One region of the Streptomyces thermoviolaceus genome, then DNA from elsewhere that is predicted to be linked to it. Evidence: predicted binding sites of a transcription regulator. Region 1 holds the regulator's gene; each other region holds the start of a gene.
What was found. Region 1 encodes HrcA, which represses chaperone genes, less so after heat shock. Its sites were predicted from a motif close to TTNGCACTCNGNNNNNCNGAGTGCNAA; they were not measured.
Positions count from the first base shown of each region.

Region 2: groL (chaperonin GroEL) is a predicted target of HrcA. The motif match lies at 3,045-3,071, and genes of this name have one in related genera.
Region 3: groES (co-chaperone GroES) is a predicted target of HrcA. The motif match lies at 2,442-2,468, and genes of this name have one in related genera.

Region 1 is NZ_CP109280.1:4,205,003-4,209,787, forward strand. Features, by position in the region: gene hemW (radical SAM family heme chaperone HemW) at 1-809, shown strand, start outside; gene OG899_RS18360 (DUF3097 domain-containing protein) at 866-1,666, opposite strand; gene OG899_RS18365 (MBL fold metallo-hydrolase) at 1,698-2,438, opposite strand; gene hrcA (heat-inducible transcriptional repressor HrcA) at 2,580-3,596, shown strand; gene dnaJ (molecular chaperone DnaJ) at 3,597-4,733, shown strand.
Region 2 is NZ_CP109280.1:3,418,664-3,423,448, forward strand. Features, by position in the region: gene OG899_RS15030 (glucosyl-3-phosphoglycerate synthase) at 1-251, opposite strand, end outside; SAM riboswitch class I at 439-577, shown strand; gene thrC (threonine synthase) at 595-1,878, shown strand; gene OG899_RS15040 (MoaD/ThiS family protein) at 1,875-2,150, shown strand; gene OG899_RS15045 (cold-shock protein) at 2,586-2,789, shown strand; gene groL (chaperonin GroEL) at 3,238-4,785, shown strand, end outside.
Region 3 is NZ_CP109280.1:2,332,634-2,337,418, reverse strand. Features, by position in the region: gene OG899_RS10090 (class I SAM-dependent methyltransferase) at 111-1,310, opposite strand; gene OG899_RS10085 (polysaccharide deacetylase family protein) at 1,422-2,372, shown strand; gene groES (co-chaperone GroES) at 2,615-2,923, shown strand; gene groL (chaperonin GroEL) at 3,033-4,658, shown strand; gene OG899_RS10070 (SDR family oxidoreductase) at 4,772-4,785, opposite strand, start outside.

The sequences.
Region 1 (4,785 bases):
TCGCCACCCTCCGCGAGGGCGGCTTCACCCGGATCTCCTTCGGCATGCAGAGCGCCCGGCAGCACGTGCTGCGGATCCTCGACCGCACCCACACCCCCGGCCGCCCCGAGGCCTGCGTGGCCGAGGCCCGCGCCGCCGGGTTCGAGCACGTCAACCTCGACCTCATCTACGGCACCCCCGGCGAGTCGGACGAGGACTGGCGGGCCTCCCTGGACGCGGCCATCGGCGCGGGCCCGGACCACATCAGCGCCTACGCCCTCATCGTGGAGGAGGGCACCCGGCTGGCCGGGCGCATCCGCCGCGGCGAGATCCCGATGACCGACGACGACGAGCACGCCGACCGCTACCTCCTCGCGGAGGACGTGCTCACCGCGGCCGGCTACACCTGGTACGAGGTGTCCAACTGGGCCGCGTCGCCCGCCGCCCGCTGCCGGCACAACGAGCTGTACTGGCGCGGCGCCGACTGGTGGGGCGCCGGACCGGGCGCCCACAGCCACGTCGGCGGCGTGCGCTGGTGGAACGTCAAGCACCCCGGCGCGTACGCCGCGGCGCTGGCGCAGGGCCGCTCCCCGGGCGCCGGGCGCGAGGTGCTCACGGACGAGGACCGCCGGGTGGAGCGCATCCTGCTGGAGCTGCGGCTGCGGGACGGGGTGCCGCTGTCCCTGCTGCGGCCCGAGGGGCTGGCCGCCTCCCGGCGCGCCCTCGCCGACGGCCTGCTGGAGCCCGGCCCCTACGAGGAAGGCCGCGCCGCGCTGACCCTGCGGGGCCGGCTGCTCGCCGACGCGGTGGTCCGCGACCTGGTGGACTGACCGGTCCCCTCGCGACAGCGGGCCGCCCGCCTCCGGGACGGGCGGCCGGGCGCCGCTCAGGGCGCCGTCACATGGTCGATGAGCCGCTCGACCGCCCCCAGCAGCTCCGGCTGGAGATCCTTGTAGGACCGCACCCGCCCGAGGATCCGCTGCCAGGCCGCGCCCGTGTGCTCCGGCCAGCCCAGGGCCCGGCACACCCCCGTCTTCCAGTCCTGCCCGCGCGGCACCTCGGGCCACGCCCCGATCCCGAGCGACGACGGCTTCACCGCCTGCCAGACGTCGATGTAGGGGTGGCCCACCACCAGCGTGTGCTCGTCGCTCACCGCCTGCGCGATGCGCCACTCCTTCGAGCCCGGCACCAGATGGTCCACCAGCACCCCGAGCCGCGCCTGCGGCCCCGGGGCGAAGGACTCCACGATCGCCGGCAGCTCGTCCACGCCCTCCAGATACTCCACGACCACGCCCTCGACGCGCAGGTCGTCGCCCCACACCTTCTCCACCAGCTCGGCGTCGTGCCGGCCCTCGACGTAGATGCGCCCGGCGCGGGCGACGCGGGCGCGGGCGCCGTGGACCGCGACCGAGCCGGAGGCCGTGCGCGCCGGGCGCCCCGGGCCCGAGGCCGGCTTCACCAGCGTCACCACGCGCCCCTCCAGCAGGAACCCCCGCGGCTGCAGCGGGAAAACGCGGTGCCGGCCGAAGCGGTCCTCCAGCGTCACGGTGCCCGCCTCGCAGCCGATCACCGCCCCGCAGAAGCCGGAGCCGGGCTCCTCCACCACCAGGCCCGGCTCGGCCGGCACCTCCGGCACGGGCCGGGGCTTCTTCCACGGTGGGGTCAGATCGGGGGAGTACTGCCGCATTCGAGTGACGATAGGCAAAGCGCCGCGCGGATCACCGCGACACGCCGAAGCGGGCGGCCAGAGCGTCCCGCTGGGCCCGGACGAAGGCCGCGTCCACCACCGCTCCGTGACCGGGCACGTACAGCGCGTCCTCGCCGCCCAGGGCGAGCAGCCGGTCCAGGGCGGCCGGCCAGCCGGACGGCACGGCGTCCGGGCCGGCCTGCGGCTCGCCGGACTCCTCCACCAGGTCCCCGCAGAACACCACGGCGGGATCCCCCGGCACCAGCACCGCCAGGTCGTGCCCGGTGTGCCCCGGGCCCACGTCCGCCAGCACCGCCTCACGACGGCCGCCGAGCGGCAGCACCAGCCGAGCGGACACCACATGGCCCGGCCGCACCAGCGCCGCCGCGGCCTCCTCGGCCACCCGCCGGTCCAGCCCGTTGCGCACCGCGTCCTCGACCAGCTCAGCGCGCCCGCGCTCGTCGTCGTACACCCCGCGGCCGCACCCCGCGCCCCGGGCCGCGTAGATCTCCGCGCCCTCGACGGCCGCCGCCCCGAAGACATGGTCGAAGTGCGGATGGGTCAGCGCGAGAAACCTCACGGCGCCGCCGGCGATGGCCCGGGCCGCCGCACCCACCCGCGCGCCCTCCGCCAGGCTCGACCCGGCGTCCACCAGCAGGGCCGCGTCCGGCCCCACGACCAGCCCCGCCGTGCAGTCCCACCCCGGCAGCCGGATGCGGCCAACCCCGGGCGCCAGCCGTTCCCAGCCCGCCTCTTCCCACGTCACCGTCACGCCGAGAGGCTAGCCTTCGTGCGACCAGCCTTGCCGTCGGTGCACCCGACGGCCGTACACTGGGCCCGGGAATGCTGGCACTCGTATGCGCCGAGTGCCAGGACGGGCGGAGAGCCGAGAACGACACTGGAGGTGTGCGCGATGCTCAGCGAGCGGCGGCTTCAGGTACTCCGCGCCATCGTCCAGGACTACGTCGGCACGGAGGAGCCGGTCGGCTCCAAGGCGCTCACCGAGCGGCACAACCTCGGCGTCTCCCCGGCCACGGTCCGCAACGACATGGCGGCCCTGGAGGAGGAGGGCTACATCGCCCAGCCGCACACCAGCGCGGGCCGTATCCCCACCGACAAGGGCTACCGTCTGTTCGTCGACAAGCTGGCGGGGGTCAAGCCCATGTCGGCGCCCGAGCGGCGCGCCATCCAGAACTTCCTCGACGGCGCCGTCGACCTCGACGACGTGGTGGCCCGCACGGTCCGGCTGCTGGCGCAGCTGACCCGGCAGGTCGCCGTCGTCCAGTACCCCTCGCTGACCCGTTCGACCGTGCGGCACGTGGAGCTGCTGTCCCTCGCGCCGGCGCGGGTGATGCTGGTGCTGATCACGGACACCGGCCGGGTCGAGCAGCGGGTGATCGACTGCCCCGCCCCGTTCGGGGAGACCTCGCTCGCGGACCTGCGGGCCCGGCTGAACAGCCGGGTCGCCGGCCGTCGCTTCCGGGACGTGCCGCAGCTGGTGGAGGACCTGCCGGACAGCTTCGACGTCGAGGACCGCGGCACGGTCTCGGCGGTGCTGTCCACGCTCCTGGAGACGCTCGTCGAGGAGAACGAGGAGCGGCTGATGATCGGCGGCACCGCCAATCTCACCCGCTTCGCCCACGACTTCCCCCTCACCATCCGGCCGGTTCTGGAGGCGCTGGAGGAGCAGGTCGTCCTGCTGAAGCTGCTCGGTGAGACACAGGATCCGGGCATGACCGTGCGCATCGGTCACGAGAACGCCCACGAAGGACTCAACTCCACGTCCATCGTGTCGGTGGGCTACGGTTCGGGCGGCGAGGCAGTCGCCAAGCTCGGCGTGGTCGGACCGACCCGCATGGACTACCCGGGAACGATGGGAGCGGTACGCGCAGTGGCACGGTACGTCGGACAGATCCTGGCGGAGTCGTAAGTGGCCACGGACTACTACGCCGTTCTCGGCGTGCGTCGCGACGCGTCGCAGGAAGAGATCAAGAAGGCCTTCCGGCGGCTGGCGCGCGAGCTGCACCCCGACGTCAACCCCGATCCGAAGACGCAGGAGCGGTTCAAGGAGATCAACGCCGCCTACGAGGTGCTCTCCGACCCGCAGAAGAAGCAGGTCTACGACCTCGGCGGCGACCCTCTGTCGCAGTCCGGCGGGGGCGGCGCGAGCGGCTTCGGGGCCGGCGCCTTCGGCAACTTCTCCGACATCATGGACGCCTTCTTCGGCACGGCGTCGCAGCGCGGTCCGCGCTCGCGCACCCGCCGGGGCCAGGACGCCATGATCCGGCTGGAGGTGGAGCTGGACGAGGCCGCCTTCGGCACCACCAAGGACATCCAGGTCGACACCGCCGTCGTCTGCACCACCTGCAACGGGGAGGGCGCGGCGCCCGGCACCAGCGCCCAGACGTGCGACATGTGCCGCGGCCGCGGTGAGGTCTCGCAGGTCACCCGGTCCTTCCTGGGTCAGGTCATGACCTCCCGCCCCTGCCCGCAGTGCCAGGGCTTCGGCACCATCGTGCCCAACCCGTGCCCGGAGTGCGCCGGTGACGGCCGGATCCGCGCCCGCCGCACCCTGACGGTGAAGATCCCGGCCGGTGTGGACAACGGCACGCGCATCCAGCTCGCGGGCGAGGGCGAGGTCGGACCGGGCGGCGGCCCGGCCGGCGACCTGTACGTGGAGATCCACGAGCTGCCGCACCCGGTCTTCCAGCGGCGCGGCGACGACCTGCACTGCACGGTCACCATCCCGATGACCGCGGCCGCCCTGGGCACCAAGGTGCCGCTGGAGACGCTGGACGGCATGGAGGAGGTCGACATCCGCCCGGGCACCCAGTCCGGCCAGTCGATCCCGCTGCACAACCGCGGCGTGACCCACCTGCGCGGCGGCGGACGCGGCGACCTCGTCGTCCATGTCGAGGTGCAGACCCCGACCAAGCTGGACCCCGAGCAGGAGCGCCTGCTGCGCGAACTGGCCAAGCTGCGCGGCGAGGAGCGCCCGCAGGGGCAGTTCCAGCCCGGCCAGCAGGGCCTGTTCTCGCGTCTGAAGGACGCGTTCAACGGCCGCTGAGGCCGCGCACGCACGTCTTGCCCGACGGGCGGTCACGCACGCAGCTGCCGTG
Region 2 (4,785 bases), 790 kb from region 1:
GCCACCTCGGCGGTGCGGTCCTTGGAGCCGGAGTCGACGACCACCAGCTCGTCCACCAGCGGCACCCGCTCGATCAGCTCCCGCCGTATCGCGGAGACGATGTCGCCGACCGTCTCCTCCTCGTTGAGCGCGGGCAGCACCACGCTGACCACCGACCCGCCGGCCCGTTTGGCGGCCAGGATCGTGTCGAGCGGACGATCGGTCACCGACCAGGAGCGTGTCCTCAGCCAGCGCTCGACTTCTTGCAGCACGGTCGGCGGCTCCTTCACCCCTGCTCGTGAGGCCGCTGCACGCCCTTGTCGACGCAGCAGCACATGATCGTGTGATCCGTCTCGCGGTTCGGACGACCCCTTTCGGTCGTCCGGCCTTCGGTTACAGTCTTGACCAACGCGGAGGACCGTCGCATGCCGGGGTCGTCCGCGATCCACAACCGCATACCGCTCATCCAGAGGGGCAGAGGGACACGGCCCGATGAAGCCCCGGCAACCCTCCAGCCGGTCTCGTCCGCGCGAGGCTCCCGGCTAGGGAAGGTGCCAAATCCGTCTCACGACGAGATGCGTCGTGAGGAAGATGAGGAGAAAGGGCCTCGCCTCCATGGCTGTGCACACCGTTGCAAGCAGCACGTCCTCCACCGTCGATCTGGGCCCCGCCGCCGCGCTGAGCTGTCGCGAGTGCGGGCACCGCGTGCCTCTCGGCCCGGTCTTCGCGTGCGAGGAGTGCTTCGGCCCGCTGGAGGTCGCCTATGACTTCTCCGCCTACGACACCGACACCCTGCGCAAGCGGATCGAGGCCGGTCCCGCCAGCATCTGGCGCTACGCACCGCTGCTCCCGGTCCCCGAAGACGTCGCCGACAAGCCGAACCTGAACCCCGGCTGGACGCGACTGGTCAAGGCCGACCGACTGGCCGCCGAACTCGGTGTCACCGGCGGGCTGTACGTCAAGGACGACTCCGGCAACCCGACCCACTCGTTCAAGGACCGCGTCGTCGCCCAGGCGCTGGAGGCCGCCCGCGCCTTCGGCTTCACCACGCTGTCCTGCTCCTCCACCGGCAACCTGGCCGGCGCCGTCGGTGCCGCCGCCGCCCGGGCCGGACTGCGCTCCTGCGTGTTCATCCCGCACGACCTGGAGCAGGGCAAGGTCGTCATGGCCGCCGTCTACGGCGGCGACCTCGTGGGCATCGAGGGCACCTACGACGACGTGAACCGTTTCTGCTCCGAGCTGATCGGCGACCCGGCCGGCGAGGGCTGGGGCTTCGTCAACGTCAACCTGCGCCCCTACTACGCCGAGGGCTCCAAGACGCTGGCGTACGAGATCTGCGAGCAGCTCGGCTGGCGGCTGCCCGACCAGATCGTCGTCCCCATCGCCTCCGGTTCCCAGCTCACCAAGGTCGACAAGGGCCTGCGGGAGCTGATCGAGCTGGGCCTGGTCGAGGACAAGCCGTACAAGATCTTCGGTGCTCAGGCCGCGGGCTGCTCCCCGGTGTCCACCGCCTTCAAGGCCGGTCACGACGTGGTGCGCCCGCAGAAGCCGGACACCATCGCCAAGTCGCTGGCCATCGGCAACCCGGCCGACGGCCCCTACGTCCTCGACATCGCCCGCCGCACCGGCGGCGCGGTGGAGGACGTGACGGACGAGCAGATCGTCGACGCCATCAAGCTGCTCGCCCGCACCGAGGGCGTCTTCGCGGAGACCGCCGGCGGCGTCACCGTCGGCGTGACCCGCAAGCTGATCGAGAACGGACAGCTCGACCCGTCGAAGACCACCGTCGTCCTCAACACCGGTGACGGTCTCAAGACCCTGGACGCGGTGGCCGGCACCGGCCTGACCGCGACCATCCGCCCGACCCTGGACTCCTTCCGAGAGGCTGGCCTCGCATGAGCGTGACCGTTCGCATCCCCACCATCCTGCGCACCTACACCGGCGGCCAGGCCGAGGTGACCGCCGAGGGCGCCACCCTCGCCGAGGTCATCGCGGACCTGGACAAGAAGCACACCGGCATCGCCGCCCGCGTGCTGGACGACCAGGGCAAGCTGCGCCGGTTCGTCAATGTCTACGTCAACGACGACGACGTCCGCTTCGAGCAGGGCCTGCAGACGGCCACACCGGACGGCGCGGGCGTGTCGATCATTCCGGCGGTCGCCGGCGGCTGAGCCCGACACCGCACCCAGCGACCGCGGTCACCGTCCGTTCACCGGGATGCCCCCTCCGCGAGAAATCCGGAGGGGGCAATTCCGTGTGATTGAACGCGATAGAATCGGGGAACGCGCTCCCGATCGTCTCCCGACGGGGCCCTGGATTCACCCCGCACGCCGACAAGATGCAGCCAAAGTGTGCGGGTCTTTTGTGGCTTTTTCCTTGTTCGTGCGGCCCGACTTGCCCTGAGAACAGAGGAATTCTCGGCATATTCCCGACCGTGCGCGTCCGGATTTCTCGTCCGATTGACCTGTTGCAGACGGCAGTTGGGCAGATACATTCAGCCGCGGTCGACGCGTTCCGGCGCACGCCCCCGATGCACGGGGGGTGAGGTCTGACCCGGATCCGCGAAGTGTGGATCTGTGCAAGGGCCAGTATCAGGGGAGTTAGGCATGGCTCAGGGCACCGTCAAGTGGTTCAACGCGGAGAAGGGCTACGGCTTCATCGCGGTCGACGGTGGTGCGGACGTCTTCGTCCACTACAGCGCGATCCAGATGGACGGCTACCGCACGCTGGAAGAGGGCCAGCGGGTCGAGTTCGAGATCTCGCAGGGCCAGAAGGGCCCGCAGGCCGACATGGTTCGCGTCACCGCCTGAACAGTCCACGACAAGGGGCCCGCACCCGGCACCGGGTGCGGGCCCCTCGCCGTGCGCACGCGGCACGGCCACCCGGCACCGGCCGGTGCTCTCCACCGCCCGCGTCCACCACCGGCCGCGGACGTCCTCCCGCCCGCGTCCGACACCGTCCGCCGCTCACATCAGGCGCCGGGTGCGGGCCCGTCGCCGTGCGCCGCGTGCCGCACGTGTGCCTCGGCCGGCGGCCGCCGGACGGGGCCCGCTCCGCCGGTGCGCCTTGCACTCGGGCATGCCGAGTGCTAATCATTGGTGGCGTTAGCACTCTGAAGGTGAGAGTGACAGCGAAGGACCGGGTCGGTGAGGCCCGCAGGCCGGGTGGGGCAAGGAACCACGAGGCCGGCGAGCCGTCCGTCGCGGGCGCGGGCGCGGTCCGAAGGAATCACCCCCAGTCCTGGAGGGACCACTTCACATGGCCAAGATCATCGCGTTCGACGAGGAGGCGCGGCGCGGCCTCGAGCGCGGCATGAACCAGCTCGCGGACGCCGTCAAGGTGACCCTCGGCCCCAAGGGCCGCAACGTCGTCCTCGAGAAGAAGTGGGGCGCCCCCACGATCACCAACGACGGTGTTTCCATCGCCAAGGAGATCGAGCTCGAGGACCCGTACGAGAAGATCGGCGCCGAGCTGGTCAAGGAAGTCGCCAAGAAGACGGACGACGTCGCCGGTGACGGTACGACCACCGCGACCGTGCTCGCCCAGGCCCTGGTGAAGGAGGGTCTGCGCAACGTCGCCGCGGGTGCCAACCCGATGGCCCTCAAGCGCGGTATCGAGAAGGCCGTCGAGGCTGTCTCCACCGCCCTGCTCGACCAGGCGAAGGAGGTCGAGACCAAGGAGCAGATCGCTTCCACCGCGTCCATCTCCGCCGCCGACACCCAGATCGGTGAGCTGATCGCCGAGGCCATGGACAAGGTCGGCAAGGAAGGCGTCATCACCGTCGAGGAGTCGCAGACCTTCGGTCTGGAGCTGGAGCTCACCGAGGGCATGCGCTTCGACAAGGGTTACATCTCCGCCTACTTCGCCACCGACATGGAGCGCATGGAGGCGGTGCTCGAGGACCCGTACATCCTCATCGCCAACTCCAAGATCTCCGCGGTCAAGGACCTCCTCCCGCTGCTGGAGAAGGTCATGCAGTCGGGCAAGCCGCTGCTGATCATCGCCGAGGACGTCGAGGGCGAGGCCCTGTCCACCCTGGTCGTCAACAAGATCCGCGGCACCTTCAAGTCCGTCGCCGTCAAGGCTCCGGGCTTCGGTGACCGCCGCAAGGCCATGCTCGGCGACATCGCCATCCTCACGGGCGGCGAGGTCATCTCCGAGGAGGTCGGCCTCAAGCTGGAGAACGCCACCCTCGACCTGCTGGGCCGCGCCCGCAAGGTGGTCATCACCAAGGACGAGACCACCATCGTCGACGGTGCCGGCTCCGCGGAGCAGGTCAACGGCCGCGTCAACCAGATCCGCGCCGAGATCGAGAACAGCGACTCCGACTACGACCGCGAGAAGCTGCAGGAGCGTCTGGCCAAGCTGGCCGGCGGTGTGGCCGTCATCAAGGCCGGTGCCGCCACCGAGGTGGAGCTCAAGGAGCGCAAGCACCGCATCGAGGACGCCGTCCGCAACGCCAAGGCGGCCGTCGAGGAGGGCATCGTCGCCGGTGGTGGCGTGGCCCTGCTGCAGGCCTCCCAGGTCTTCGAGAAGCTGGAGCTGGAGGGTGACGAGGCGACCGGCGCCAACGCCGTGCGCGTCGCCCTGGAGGCCCCGCTGAAGCAGATCGCCGTCAACGCCGGCCTCGAGGGCGGCGTCGTGGTGGAGAAGGTCCGCAACCTGACCCCGGGCCACGGCCTGAACGCCGCGACCGGCGAGTACGTCGACCTGATCGCCGAGGGCATCATCGACCCGGCCAAGGTGACCCGCTCCGCGCTGCAGAACGCCGCGTCGATCGCCGCGCTGTTCCTCACCACCGAGGCC
Region 3 (4,785 bases), 1.9 Mb from region 1:
CGCCACCGCTCGGGGGAGAGCGGCCGGACCCGGCCGGAGTGCGCTCGACCGTCCGGGTGAGCGGCGCGCGCCGCGTGCGTCGGCCTCCGGTGCGCCGGTGAGCAGGCCGGTCAGGGCACCGGGTGGCCGAGCAGCATCGCCGGGGCGCCCGCGACCCGGGTGAGGAAGACCGTGACCGTCGCGCGGCCGTGCGGCCGGGGCAGCACCTTGCGCCGCAGCTCCTCCGGCTCGACGGCCGAGCCGCGCTTCTTCACGGTCAGCGTGCCGACCTCGCGCTCGCGCAGCAGGGCCTTGAGCCGCTTGACGTGGAAGGGGAGGTGGTCGGTGATCTCGTAGGCGGTGGCGTACGGGGTGGGCCGCAGCTCGTCCGCGGTGACATAGGCGATGGTGGGGTCGATCAGCCCGCCGTCCAGCTCCTCGGCGACCTCGGCGACCAGATGGGCGCGGACGACGGCACCGTCCGGCTCGTACAGGTACCGGCCGACCGGCCGGACCGCCGGGTCGGGCAGGCCGCGGCCGCGCAGGGTGCGCGGGCCGGGCAGCAGGGTCGCGCGCACCGTCGCGGGCTCGGTGCCGAACCACAGCACCGCCTCCTTCACGTCCCCGCCGTCGGAGATCCACTCGGCCTCGGCCTGCGCCGGGACGGCCTCGTGCGGGATGCCCGGCGCGATCTTCACGGCCGCGTGCGGCACCGTCCGCGCGGTCGCCACGGCCCAGGACAGCGGCGGCGAGTAGGCCTCGGGGTCGAAGATCCGGCCGCCGCGCCCCCGCCGGGCCGGGTCGGCGAACACCGCGTCGTACGCGGAGACGTCCACGTCCTTGACGTCCGCCTCACGCACCTCGATCAGCTCGTCGAGCCCCAGCGCCCGGGCGTTGGCCCGGGCCGCGGCGGCCGTCACCGGGTCCCGGTCCACGGCCAGGACGCGGATGCCCTGCCGGGCCAGGGCGATCGCGTCGCCGCCGATCCCGCAGCACAGGTCGGCCAGGCAGGTCACGCCCAGCTCCTTCATCCGCGCCGCCCGGTAGGCGGCCACGCTCGCGCGGGTCGACTGCTCCACGCCGTGGGGGGTGAAGAACATCCGCCGCGCGTCCTCGGCACCGAACTTCGCCTCCGCCCGTTGCCGCAGCCGGGCCTGCGCGAGCGCCGCCGACACCAGCGCGGGCGGGTGCGTGCGGCGCAGGCGGGTGGCGACGGCGAGTTCGTCGGCGGGTGCGGTGCCGTGCACCTCCTCCAGGAGGGCGCGGCCCTCGTCGGTGAGCAGGGCGGCGAAGGAGTCGAGGGCGTCCGGCGGTGCCTGTGGGTCGTTCACCGGCTCATTGTCGGCCACCGCCCGCCGGTGTCGGCCAGTCGGTGGGACGGCCGGCGGTGTGCGGTGGTGTCGGCACGGGTGCGGGGCGCCGGGCTGCGAGGATCCGGCGCCATGATCACAGTCGTACAAAACGATAAAAAGGGTGCGAAGTGGGGGTCCGGCCCCCGGGTCCTCGTGCTCGCCCTGGTCGCCGCCGTGCTCGCCGCGGGCTGCTCCCGTCCCAACGCCGTGCCCGGGCCGGCACAGGGTCCGCAGCTCTACCTCGCACCCCCGGCCCAGGCCCTGCAGGACTACGCGGACCGGCTGCGCGCCGCCACCACGGCCCGGGCGGCCGCCGCCCGCCGCTGGGGGCTGCAACGGGTCCCGCTGCCGCCTCCGGCCCCGCCCGCCGACAAGCCCCGCATCCGCACCCGCCCCGGCTTCGAGGTGCAGCACCACGAGGACTGGGACCTGCCGCCGGTCTTCACCACGGTGCCCACCCGGGACAAGGTCGTCTTCCTTACCATCGACGACGGCGCCGAGAAGGACCCCGCCTTCCTGCGGATGATGAAGGACCTGAAGATCCCGTACTCGACGTTCCTCAGCGACTACCTCGTCCGGGACGACTACGACTACTTCCGGGCCGTGCAGGACTCCGGAGTCACCCTCAACAACCACACCCTGCACCACCGTTACCTGCGGGGCCGCCCCTACGAGGAGCAGGAGCGCGAGATCTGCGGCATGCAGGACGTCATGGAGCGGGAGTTCGGCACCCGCCCCCGGCTGTTCCGCCCGCCCTACGGCGCGTACGACCAGAACACCCTGCGCGCCGCCCGCTCCTGCGGCATCCGCTACGCCCCCATCTGGAACGCGGAGGTCTTCGTCGACCACTGGGAGTTCCGCGAGGCCGACCAGCGGCTGCACCCCGGCGACATCGTCCTCACGCACTTCCGGGGCCGCCGCGAGTGGAACGGCACGATGGTCGACGACATGCGCCGGTTCCTCGACCACGTCACCGCCCACGGGTTCGCGGTGGCGCGCCTGGAGGACTATCTGGAGGACCGGCTGGAGGACGATGCGTAAGGCCCTGGCCAGGGCCGTCGCCGCCTGTCGCGCGCCGCAGCCGCGCGCCGTCGACGCGGCGCGCGGCAATTGGCACTCCGCTTGACCGAGTGCTAACGACGGTCATAGTCTCGGCTCTGGCACTCCCCCAGGGAGAGTGCCAACAATGCGACGGGCAGGTCCGGCACCCGCGACGACGGATCGACCTGGTCGCCACCTCAGACAGTTGACCCCGTGAGATCTCCGAAGGGGGAGGTCGGATCGTGACGACCGCCAGCTCCAAGGTTGCCATCAAGCCGCTCGAGGACCGCATCGTGGTCCAGCCGCTGGACGCCGAGCAGACCACGGCCTCTGGCCTGGTCATTCCGGACACCGCCAAGGAGAAGCCCCAGGAGGGTGTCGTCCTGGCCGTGGGCCCGGGCCGCTTCGAGGACGGCAACCGCCTTCCGCTCGACGTCAAGGTCGGCGACGTCGTGCTCTACAGCAAGTACGGCGGCACCGAGGTGAAGTACAACAACGAGGAGTACCTCGTTCTCTCGGCGCGCGACGTCCTCGCGATCATCGAGAAGTAACACCTCGATACCTGCTCCGAGCTGCGCCCCTGGCCCCCGCGACCGTTGAGACACCGGGCGCCCGGGGCGCAGTGCCGTTCACCACGTTTCCGAGAGGGCTCCCGCTGCCATGGCGAAGATCCTTAAGTTCGACGAGGACGCCCGTCGCGCCCTCGAGCGCGGCGTCGACAAGCTGGCCGACACGGTCAAGGTGACGATCGGTCCCAAGGGCCGCAACGTCGTCATCGACAAGAAGTTCGGCGCCCCGACCATCACCAACGACGGTGTCACCATCGCCCGCGAGGTCGAGGTCGAGGACCCCTACGAGAACCTCGGCGCCCAGCTGGTGAAGGAGGTGGCGACCAAGACCAACGACATCGCGGGTGACGGCACCACCACCGCCACCGTGCTCGCCCAGGCGCTGGTGCGCGAGGGCCTGAAGAACGTGGCCGCCGGCGCCTCCCCGGCCGCCCTGAAGAAGGGCATCGACGCCGCGGTCAAGGCGATCTCCGACGACCTGCACGCCTCGGCCCGCCCGATCGACGAGAAGTCCGACATCGCCGCCGTCGCCGCGCTGTCCGCCCAGGACCAGCAGGTCGGCGAGCTCATCGCCGAGGCGATGGACAAGGTCGGCAAGGACGGCGTCATCACCGTCGAGGAGTCCAACACCTTCGGTCTGGAGCTGGACTTCACCGAGGGCATGGCCTTCGACAAGGGCTACCTGTCGCCGTACTTCGTCACGGACCAGGAGCGTATGGAGGCCGTCCTCGACGACCCGTACATCCTGATCCACCAGGGCAAGATCTCCGCCATCGCGGACCTGCTGCCGCTCCTCGAGAAGATCATCCAGGCGAACTCCTCGAAGCCGCTGCTGATCATCGCCGAGGACGTCGAGGGCGAGGCCCTGTCCACCCTGGTCGTCAACAAGATCCGCGGCACCTTCAACGCCGTCGCCGTCAAGGCCCCCGGCTTCGGCGACCGCCGCAAGGCGATGCTGCAGGACATGGCGATCCTCACCGGCGCCACCGTGGTGGCCGAGGAGGTCGGCCTCAAGCTCGACCAGGTCGGCCTGGACGTGCTCGGCTCCGCCCGCCGTGTCACCGTCACCAAGGACGACACCACGATCGTCGACGGTGCCGGCAAGAAGGAGGACGTCGACGCCCGCGTCGCCCAGATCCGCGCCGAGATCGAGACCACCGACTCCGACTGGGACCGCGAGAAGCTCCAGGAGCGCCTCGCCAAGCTGGCCGGCGGCGTGTGCGTGATCAAGGTCGGCGCCGCCACCGAGGTGGAGCTGAAGGAGAAGAAGCACCGCCTGGAGGACGCCATCTCCGCGACCCGTGCCGCGGTCGAGGAGGGCATCGTCTCCGGTGGTGGCTCCGCCCTGGTCCACGCCTCCAAGGCCCTGGAGGGCAACCTCGGCCGGACCGGCGACGAGGCCACCGGTGTCGCGGTCGTCCGCAACGCCGTCGTCGAGCCGCTGCGCTGGATCGCGGAGAACGCGGGCCTGGAGGGCTACGTCATCGTCTCCAAGGTCAAGGAGCTGGAGAAGGGCAACGGCTACAACGCCGCCACCGGCGAGTACGGCGACCTGATCAAGGCCGGCGTCATCGACCCGGTCAAGGTCACCCGCTCCGCCCTGGAGAACGCCGCCTCCATCGCCTCCCTGCTGCTGACGACCGAGACCCTGGTCGTCGAGAAGAAGGAAGAGGAGGAGAAGGCTCCCGCGGCGGGCGGCCACGGCCACGCCCACTGACCCGCAGCCTCCACCTGAGCGGAACACCCGGTGCCCGGCACCCCGTCACGGGGAGCCGGGCACCGGCGTGCGTACGGGCGGGCACCGCCCGGGGCGGTGCCGCTTCCCCCGGGTCACCGCGGCCCGT